DNA from 4 places in the Halomonas sp. A29 genome. Region 3 is predicted to be linked to each of the others. Evidence: predicted binding sites of a transcription regulator. Region 3 holds the regulator's gene; each other region holds the start of a gene.

Region 1 (2,189 bases), on a different contig from region 3:
GCTCGCGATCCATGTCCACGGTGTTGCCATCCAGACTCGGCTGGTCGGGAACGCGATAGAGCAGATCGTTGCGGGGCGTCGCCATGGCCTGGCCCGACAGGTGCCGTTCGGAGGTACGGGCAAGCGACAGCCCGCCACCGGCGGAACGCCCGTGCTCGACTGCCTTCTTGAGCTCACTGGCAAAATCGATGTCGCGCGCCTTGTAGTTCGGCGTATCGGCGTTGGCAATATTGCTCGCCAGGACCTGGTGGCGCTGCTGGCGCAGGCCCAGCGCCTGCTGGTGGTAATTAAAGGCGGCCTCGAGCTGGTCGATCATGCCGGCACTCCCCGTGCGAACCAGATGGATGACATGCGGAACTTCTTGAGGTTGAAGAATAGCGATGCCCCTGTCATTTCAATGGCAGGAACAGGCCGGTTTTCCTCGTTCATTTCCACTATTTCAGCCAGGTGCGGCCAGCTAGAATCCTGCCATTACCCCACGCTGGACGGCCTTGCCTCATGCGCTTGACTCACCTCGCCCCGCTGTTGCTGTCGCCGCTGTCGTTGGCCGGCCTGCTGGCGGTTCCTGCAGCCTCGGCCGACGACATCGAGCTGCTGCAAGCCGTACACGGCTTCCTGCACGAAGAAGCCAGTGCGCTGGGCGACGAGTTCATCATCGAATTGCGCCCTCCTTCCGCCAGGCTACCCGTCTGTGAATCCCCCCAACCTTTCCTCACGCGCCCGGGCGAAGCTCCTCTTGGCCGTGTCTCCGTCGGTGTACGCTGTGGCAGCGATGGACGACAGGTACGCTACCTGCAGGCAGAAGTCGGTGTGATGGGTGAGTATCCGGTACTCGGCGCTCCGCTCACCGCGGGAGAGGCTGTGCGCCGCGACCATCTGATCATGCACTCGGGCAATCTCGCCGAGCTGCCAAACCGGACCTTGCTGGACGTCGACCAGATCGTCGGCCAGGTGGCGACGCGCGCGCTCAGTCCCGGGCAGCCCTTGCAGGCCCACCAATTCCGCAGCCTGCCGCTGGTGGAGAGAAATCAACGTGTCGTGGTCGAGGCCAGGGGCGCAGCATTTCGCATTTCACGAGAGGGACAGGCGCTGGAACCGGGCGGACTCGGCGACCGAATCCGGGTTCGTTTCGATAGCCGGGAAGTCGTGACGGCAGAGGTGGTCGGAGAGGGTGTCCTTGTCGTAGACTTCTGACACTGACCGCTGCGCGCCGACGAATGCACACGAGAATGACACGCGCATGTCCACCTGGGAAACTTGGGCCGCAAAAAAAGGCCTAAAGTTATCCAGCACGCTGCCGATAGCAGGTGAAAGCATCCGGTCATGAGGCCTTTATCGTGAAGATCAACAGCCAGAACCCCCTGACTCGCCCGACGCAGACGACTCCGCGCGAGGAGACTCAGCCAGTCAAGGGCGCCACTCCCGCTGGGCGGCAGGAACCCGGCCCGTCAGCGGCCACCCACCTCAGCCAGAAGGCTGCCGATAGCTCGCGTGACATCGACATGGCGCGGGTCGAGGAAATTCGTGAGGCCATTCGCGACGGACGGCTGGAAATCCGTGCCGACCGTATTGCCGATGCGCTGATCGAATCGCTGGCAGCGGAGAGCCGCGGGGAATGAGCCTGGCAAAACTTCTTCAGGAACAGCAGCAACGCCTCGACGGCGTCATCGAACTGCTCCGGCACGAACGCACCCTGCTGGCCGATGCGGAGATCGATGGCAATGGGCTCAGCGAGCTCGCCTCACGCAAGCAGGCGCTACTCGCGAAACTGGAAGCCAGCGAAACACTGCGCCAAGGCGTACAGCAACGTCTGGGCTATGCCAGCGGGGCGGATGGTGCACGCCAGGCAGCGGCCGACGCCGGCTGCGAACCTGCCTGGAGCCACACCTTGGAACTGACCCGCGAAGCCCAGCGCCTCAATGCACTGAACGGCAAGCTGGTTGAACTGCGCATGGAGCAGAACACACGGCTGCTGACATTCATTCACCAGGCCGCGGAGAAGACCGTCTATCGCTCCAGCGGACGAGTTGCCGCTCAATCGGGGCGCATCAACGCCTCGGTCTGACGTTACTGGCGACCTCAAGCCATACCGCACTACTTCTCGCAAAATCCCCTTTTTCCAACTCTCGCGAGAGCCCTCACCATGCTCTCGCAAGACCAACCAACGATTCAGTCTATCGCGGCCAGCC
Region 2 (2,189 bases), on a different contig from region 3:
GAGCACTGGGGGGAGCCATCAGCGGCGCCGAGAGCCGTATCGTGAGTCTCAACGAGCGCCACGTGCGCATGGAGCAGAGCATCGATGCTACCATCGCCCGCTACCGCACCCAGTTTGGCCAGCTCGATAGCATGATTGCCCAGATGAACCAGACCAGCGATTACTTGTTCCAGCAGTTCGAAATCATGAACGCCCAGCTTGGGCGCAAGTGAATGTGAGCTACCGGCATCTCAACCGCCCCAGAGTGGGCGGTTTTATTTTTGAATAGTGTCTAGCCAAATCAGCGCGGCTGATGAAACGTCAACGAACTGGCGCCACCGACCTAAAGCTTTTCCCAGCCAAGCCGACAATCATTCCACCGGTGCCCTTCGTGCCCGGGTGAGGGCGTTTGTGTGATAGGCATCAACACCAACATTCTTTCGATGATCGTGCAGGCCAACCTGCGTGGCAGCCAGCAGGCCATGCAAAGCGCCATGCAGCGGCTCTCGTCCGGCCTGCGCATCAACAGCGCCAAGGACGACCCGGCGGGGCAGGCCATTGCCAACCGCATGACGGCGCAGATCCGCGGGCTCAACCAGGCGGCACGCAATACCAACGATGGCATCTCGCTGGTGCAGACAGCCGAAGGGGCGCTAGGCCAGGTCAACGGCAACCTGCAGCGCATTCGTGAACTCACCGTGCAGGCCGGCAACGGCACCCTCAGTCCCACCGATCTCGCCGCGATTCAGGCCGAGATCGACCAGCGGCTGGACGAGATCGATCGCATCGGGCTGCAGACCGGCTTCAACGGCGTTTCCGTGCTGGGCGAAAACCGCAGCCTGCGTATCCAGGTGGGGGCCAATGATGGCGAGACCATCGCCATCGAACTCCAGGCCATCAATCGGCACTCGCTGGGGTTGGAAGGGTTTCGGGTCGTGGCAGGTGAAGAGGGCGATGCTACCGAATCACCGCTGCGTGCCATCGACGAAGCGCTCATCCGCACTGACCGTCAGCGCAGCCAGCTAGGTGCGCTGAACAATCGCTTCGAAGCGGTGATCGACAACATCCAGAGTACCGTGGTCAACCTCAGCGCGGCGCGCTCGCGCATCATGGATGCCGACTACGCCCAGGAAGTCTCCAACCTGGTACGCGCGCAGATTCTGCAGCAGGCCGGTATCGCCATCCTGGCCCAGGCGAACCGCCTGCCAGAGCTGGTCCTTGAGCTGCTGCGCCAGCGCTGATTTCGGCCCTTGCCGCCAGGGTCGGCACAAAATCCAAAATTTTTTTCTCATCTTCCTAAAGTCCCGGCCTCAGGTGCCGTTATTCAGGGTAACGGCCAACGGCGCCGTTGAGGTAGGCCCTAGATGCTGGGCCAAGAAACTAAAGGTTCAGTGGGCCCGCCAATGGAGCCCTCAACGTAAAAAAGGAAATGACCCATGTCAGTCATCAATACCAACATCACTTCCATGATTGGCCAGGCTAACCTGCAGAAGAGCCAGAACGCCCTGCAGACCTCCATGGAGCGTCTCTCCTCCGGCCTGCGTATCAACAGCGCCAAAGACGATGCCGCCGGTCAGGCCATCGCCAACCGTATGACCGCTCAGATCACCGGTCTGAACCAGGCGCAGCGTAACGCCAACGACGGTATCTCCATCGCCCAGACCGCCGAAGGCTCGCTGAACCAGGTCAACGACAACCTGCAGCGCATTCGTGAGCTGAGCGTTCAGGCCGCTAACGGCACTAACTCAGCCGACGACCTGCAGTCCATCCAGGACGAAATCAGCCAGCGTCTTTCTGAAATCAACCGTATCTCAGAAGAAACCAACTTCAACGGTGTGAAAGTGCTGGCCGGCGACCAGGGCCTGAAGATCCAGGTTGGTGCCAACGATGGTGAAACCATCACGGTCAACTTGAAGCAAATCAACTCCCAGACCCTGGGCCTGGCTAACCTGGATCTTCGTAACCAAGTGGCCTCTGCTTCCCTGTCAGCTGTTGAAGGCAACGTCCTTCGTCCGGCACAGGAAGCGACCACCGTTGCACTGACGTTCAGTGGCGCTGAGCCTGAGCAGGCTGCTCTGGTTGTTGGTGATGATGGTGCGCTGTATGCCCAGGTGGGTACCGACCTCTTTGCCGCTACCTTCGATTCAGCAACCAACACCGTCTCTTATGACACAAGTGGCACGGCCGCTGCTGGTGTTGCTGCAACTGCC
Region 3 (2,189 bases):
CTCGCCACACGATCTCGACGACAAGACGCTGGAGAGGCTGCCCGCTCGCAACGTCAAGCTGCTGGTCGAGAACCTCGACAGCCGGGAAGAGCTGGCGCGCTACCAGGCGATGGGCTGTGACTACTACCACGGAAACTATCTCGCCAAGCCCAACTTCATCGCGTCGGCACCCCGTGGGCGCCATGGCAACCGGGCCGCGCAGATCCGACTGATCCGCGCCCTCTACGAAGACAACAGCGACTTCAACCGGCTCCATGAGCTGGCGGTGCAGGTGCCGCACCTGCACGTGGCCATTCTGCGCCGGGCCAACTCCAGCTATTTTCATCGCGGCGGCAAGGAAGTCGACCTGCATCGCGCGGTACAGATCCTGGGGCTGATCGAGTTGCGTCGATTGATCCTGACCCTGACTCTCGCCAGCCTGCAGCCTTCGTCGCGCATCGTGTTGCGCATGGCGCTGATCCGCGCCTTCATGTGTCGCAACCTGGCAGCTCCCTTTCCCGCTCTCGACCCCGAGGACGCCTTCACCACCGGCCTGTTCTCGATGATGGATGCCCTGCTCGAAGAGGACCGCAATACCTTGCTCGAACACTTGCCGCTGGGCCAGCCGATCATCGACGCCCTGAAACACAGGGCAGGCCCCCTCGGCGCCGTGTTGACCCTCTGCGAAAACCATGAGCGCCAGGTCGAGGAAGCCATCGACGATTTGCCCCCGGACCAGCTCCACAGCTGCTACATGAATGCGCTGAGCAGCACCAAGGCGCTGATGGACAACCTTTAATCGTGATCGGCCAGGCGCGCCCGAAGTCGGCTCACCGCCTGGCTATGCAATTGGCAGACCCGCGATTCGGTAACGCCGAGCACGACCCCGATCTCCTTGAGGTTGAGTTCTTCCTGATAGTACAACGCCATCAACAGCTTCTCGCGCTCGGGAAGCGCCTCGATGCCCTCGGTCAGCTGCCGACGCTTCTCTTCGTCGATGAGCATGCGATAGGGGGTGTCGATCGAGGCATCCTCGATCCCGGGCTCGACACCCTCAGCCATCAGCGCCTCGAAGGGCAGCAGATGTCCGCTGTTCGTGTCGTTCAGCAGTTGCCGGTACTCTCCCAACTCCATATCGAGCTCGGCAGCGATTTCGGTCTCTTCGGCCGGCCGCCCCAGCATCTGCTCGAGGCGGCGCACGGCCTCGTCCACCGCCCGTGCATTGCGACGTACGCTGCGCGGCAACCAGTCCCGGCTGCGCAGTTCGTCGAGCATGGCACCGCGAATACGCTGGCTGGCAAAGGTAGCAAAGCTGGCCCCTTGGGTCGCATCAAAGCGGCCCATGGCTTCCAGCAGCCCCACCGTGCCGGCCTGAATCAGGTCGTCGAGCTCGATGCTCGCCGGTAGCCGTACCTGCATGGACAGCGCCTGACGCCTCACCAGCGGCAGGTACTCATCCAGCAGGTCTGCCTGTTCGATCTTGCCTCGTGCTGTGTACATGCGCTTGCTCTCACGGCTGACAATTCCCTCGAGCGTCGATTCGGTCGCTCGACGGGTCAGGGACGATGCAGATGCTCGTGGTTGACGATGACCTGCAGCCCTTGCAGGGTCGCGGCACGCTGGCGTCGATCCTGCAGTGAAAACTGAAAATAGAGTGGCGTATCGGCCGGCAGACCCGTCATGGCGTCGGTCTGCCCACGCGGGCCCGGTAGTCGCACGCAGTCTCCCGGGTGGCAAAGCCAGGCATCCACCCCACTGCCGGCCGGCGGCTGGTACTGCCAAATGACCCGTCCCATCACCTGGCCCTGGGCCAGCGCGGGCGAGGGTGGCAGCAAGGCAGCGGATGACATCGGCCGCTCGACCATGGCCACCAATAGTGAAGGAGCCGTAGCCACCCAACTGCCCGCAGCTTGAACCATACCCACCCACCCTCCACAGAGGGCGATACCCAGAAGCCAAGGACTCACTCGACTAATCATCGCGCCAATACCAACAGTTCGATGCCGAAATAAGCCTCCGCCACATACTGCAGATTGGCCAATAGACCCTGGCGCCCCACCCCTGGGGGATGCACGGCGATCAAACGTTGCGGGCCACCCTGCTCGGCGATCTGCTTGAGCAGGCGATAGCCGCGACGAAAAGCCTCCAGATCGTCATCCACCCACAGCGCCCAGTGTGCCTGCTGCGCGGCCAGCACCGGCAGGTGCGGG
Region 4 (2,189 bases), on a different contig from region 3:
CACCACCTCGTCGGCATCGTCCAGCACCGCCAGGTGGCGTACGCGATGATTCATCAGCAGATCCCGCGCGGCAATCAGGGTGTCGTCCTGATGCACCGTGAGCAAGGGGCGGCTGGCAAGCCCCTCGATGGGCGTATTGCCGGGATGGCGGGCCACGAAGCGCACCAGGTCGCGCTCGGTGAGAATACCCAGCTCGCCATCCGCACACTTGACCACCACTGCATCGCATTCTGAAAGCCGCATGGATCGCGCAGCCTGGGCCAGGCGCTGCTCACCTTCCAGCACCAGCACTCGCTGACGCATGGCCGCCTGGACTTCACGCAGTCGCAGATAAGGCTCGAGCCCCTGGTTCAGGGCTACGTCAGTCTGCGACAGGATCCCCACCGGAGCCCCGCCATCATCCACCACGAGAAAGTGCCGCCGCCGCTCGGCATTGAAGCGCAACGCCGCTTCGCTGATCGGCGTCTCCAAGTGCAGGCTCGCGACCGGCTGATTCATGGCCTGCGAGATCGGTATGCGAACCGCATCGGGGTCGGCGAAATTGACTGCAAGCGCATCGTGCTCGGTCCAGATGCCCAATGGCTGCCCCACCTTGACCACGATGATCGAACTGCACTGACGCGCCGCCATGCGTTCGGCCGCCATCCACAGCGGCGTTTCGGGCTCGCAGGTCAGAAGCCCCGTTTGCATGATGCGTTCGATAGATAGCTCTTGGCTCATGGCGCCTCACTGGCTGGACACTGTTGCGCTCACGTTTGCAACGAACTCCAGGGCAACCTGCATGCTTCCCTGCCTGTCCTGAATCTCTGCCTGCTCGAGATCGGCACATCCGAAATGTAGCCAATTCGTAACTGCATTTTATCCATTTGGCTTCAGTTTGCATCAACGAAAGAGAAAAAAGACAAACGGTGCGACTTTTTGCCCACAAAAAAAATGGTTTGAGCACACTAAAGTTACCGTCAATCCGGCCGATAGTACCTGCGGGAGAGGCTGTCCTTCAGGCGGCCTTGGGGAGGATGCTGAACAGTTTCAGCAAGGGCATATATAAGGAAAACACCACATGTCTTCGCCACTGACCGATGCTACCAACGCCTTGAGTATCTCGGCACTGCATGACCTGACACCGCGTCAGCGCAAGGAAACCGTTCTCGCTACGCTACCTTCCGCCGGCACGGTGCTGGCCCAGGCCAAGAGCCACGGACAGGCGCCCAGCAGCGCCGACCTGGTAGAGCCGATTCAGCGCATCAATGAAGTACTGCGCCAGTACGGCGTGGAGTTCGAGCTCAACGACACGTCGCGAATCATTACTCGAATCGTTGACCGTGAATCGGGCGATGTACTGCGTCAGATTCCCGGAGAGGAAGTGCTGGCCATAGCCGAGCGACTGGAGGAACTACAGGGAAACCTGATCAGCCTGAAGGTATAGAAGTACACCGCGCAGGGCCAAGCAGCCCATCGGTCACTGGAAATTGATGATTGAAAATCGGCTCAAGGAGTTCGTTTGCAATACGCAAACGTGCCTTTTTGCCGATTTTTGCGTTGCCACCCGGCAGAATTTGCAAGCCCAGCTTCAGACCTGCATGTTCATGACGTCGCGATAGGCGGATACCAGGCGGTTCCTCACCTGCAGCCCCATCTGGAAGGCCACGCTGGCCTTCTGCATGTCGACCATGACGTCATTGAGTTCGACGTTGGGGTCGCCTGCCTGGAACGCCATGGCCTTGGCGTTGGATGTCTGTTGCAAGCGGTTGATGCGCTGGATCGAGGCTTGCAGTTCGCCAGCGAAGCCGCCCTGCCCCACTTGGGTGGAAACCTGCTGCCCCTTGGCGACCTGGCCACCGGCCTGGGTTGCCAGGGTCTGCATCTGCGCCAGCGCCGACTGGATGGCAGGTGAACTCATGATTCGCGCCCCTTATCAACTCGTTCGTTATTCGATTCTTTTCGGCCTGTCGGAACCACTGTTTCCGCTCCCCGCCGAATGTAGAGCAAGGCTAGCAGGTTACGTAAATTCACCAAACGACCAAATGGCAGGTAAAAAAGGGGCTTTTCCCGCCTTTGGACTGGAAGGCGACTCGCATAATAGCTTCCATCACAGTTGCGCCCCCTTGCGGGGTAGCCAGAACGCGGTGAACGGATGCAGTCGATGCCATCTTCCAGCAATACCTTTCAAGCAGCCGGCGGCGCTCTCC

The links. The regulator FliA, encoded in region 3, starts transcription of late flagellar genes. The targets are predictions, from matches to a motif close to CTAAAGTTNNNNNNNNNNCNGCCGATA.
Region 1: a site for FliA is predicted at 1,277-1,303, ahead of flgM (flagellar biosynthesis anti-sigma factor FlgM). Genes of this name have one in related genera too.
Region 2: a site for FliA is predicted at 1,276-1,302, ahead of SPH52_RS10465 (flagellin). Genes of this name have one in related genera too.
Region 4: a site for FliA is predicted at 948-974, ahead of SPH52_RS10490 (flagellar protein FlaG). Genes of this name have one in related genera too.

The regions. Positions count from the first base shown of each region.
Region 1 covers NZ_JAXQPR010000005.1:54,552-56,740, forward strand. Annotated here, with positions in the region: gene flgB (flagellar basal body rod protein FlgB) at 1-316, opposite strand, end outside; gene flgA (flagellar basal body P-ring formation chaperone FlgA) at 499-1,194, shown strand; gene flgM (flagellar biosynthesis anti-sigma factor FlgM) at 1,338-1,619, shown strand; gene SPH52_RS10630 (flagella synthesis protein FlgN) at 1,616-2,065, shown strand.
Region 2 covers NZ_JAXQPR010000005.1:24,097-26,285, reverse strand. Annotated here, with positions in the region: gene fliD (flagellar filament capping protein FliD) at 1-212, shown strand, start outside; gene SPH52_RS10470 (flagellin) at 393-1,220, shown strand; gene SPH52_RS10465 (flagellin) at 1,416-2,189, shown strand, end outside.
Region 3 covers NZ_JAXQPR010000003.1:497,239-499,427, forward strand. Annotated here, with positions in the region: gene SPH52_RS08275 (EAL and HDOD domain-containing protein) at 1-778, shown strand, start outside; gene SPH52_RS08280 (RNA polymerase sigma factor FliA) at 775-1,479, opposite strand; gene SPH52_RS08285 (flagellar protein FlhE) at 1,536-1,898, opposite strand; gene SPH52_RS08290 (hypothetical protein) at 1,955-2,189, opposite strand, start outside.
Region 4 covers NZ_JAXQPR010000005.1:30,558-32,746, forward strand. Annotated here, with positions in the region: gene SPH52_RS10485 (EAL domain-containing protein) at 1-720, opposite strand, end outside; gene SPH52_RS10490 (flagellar protein FlaG) at 1,061-1,426, shown strand; gene fliE (flagellar hook-basal body complex protein FliE) at 1,571-1,900, opposite strand.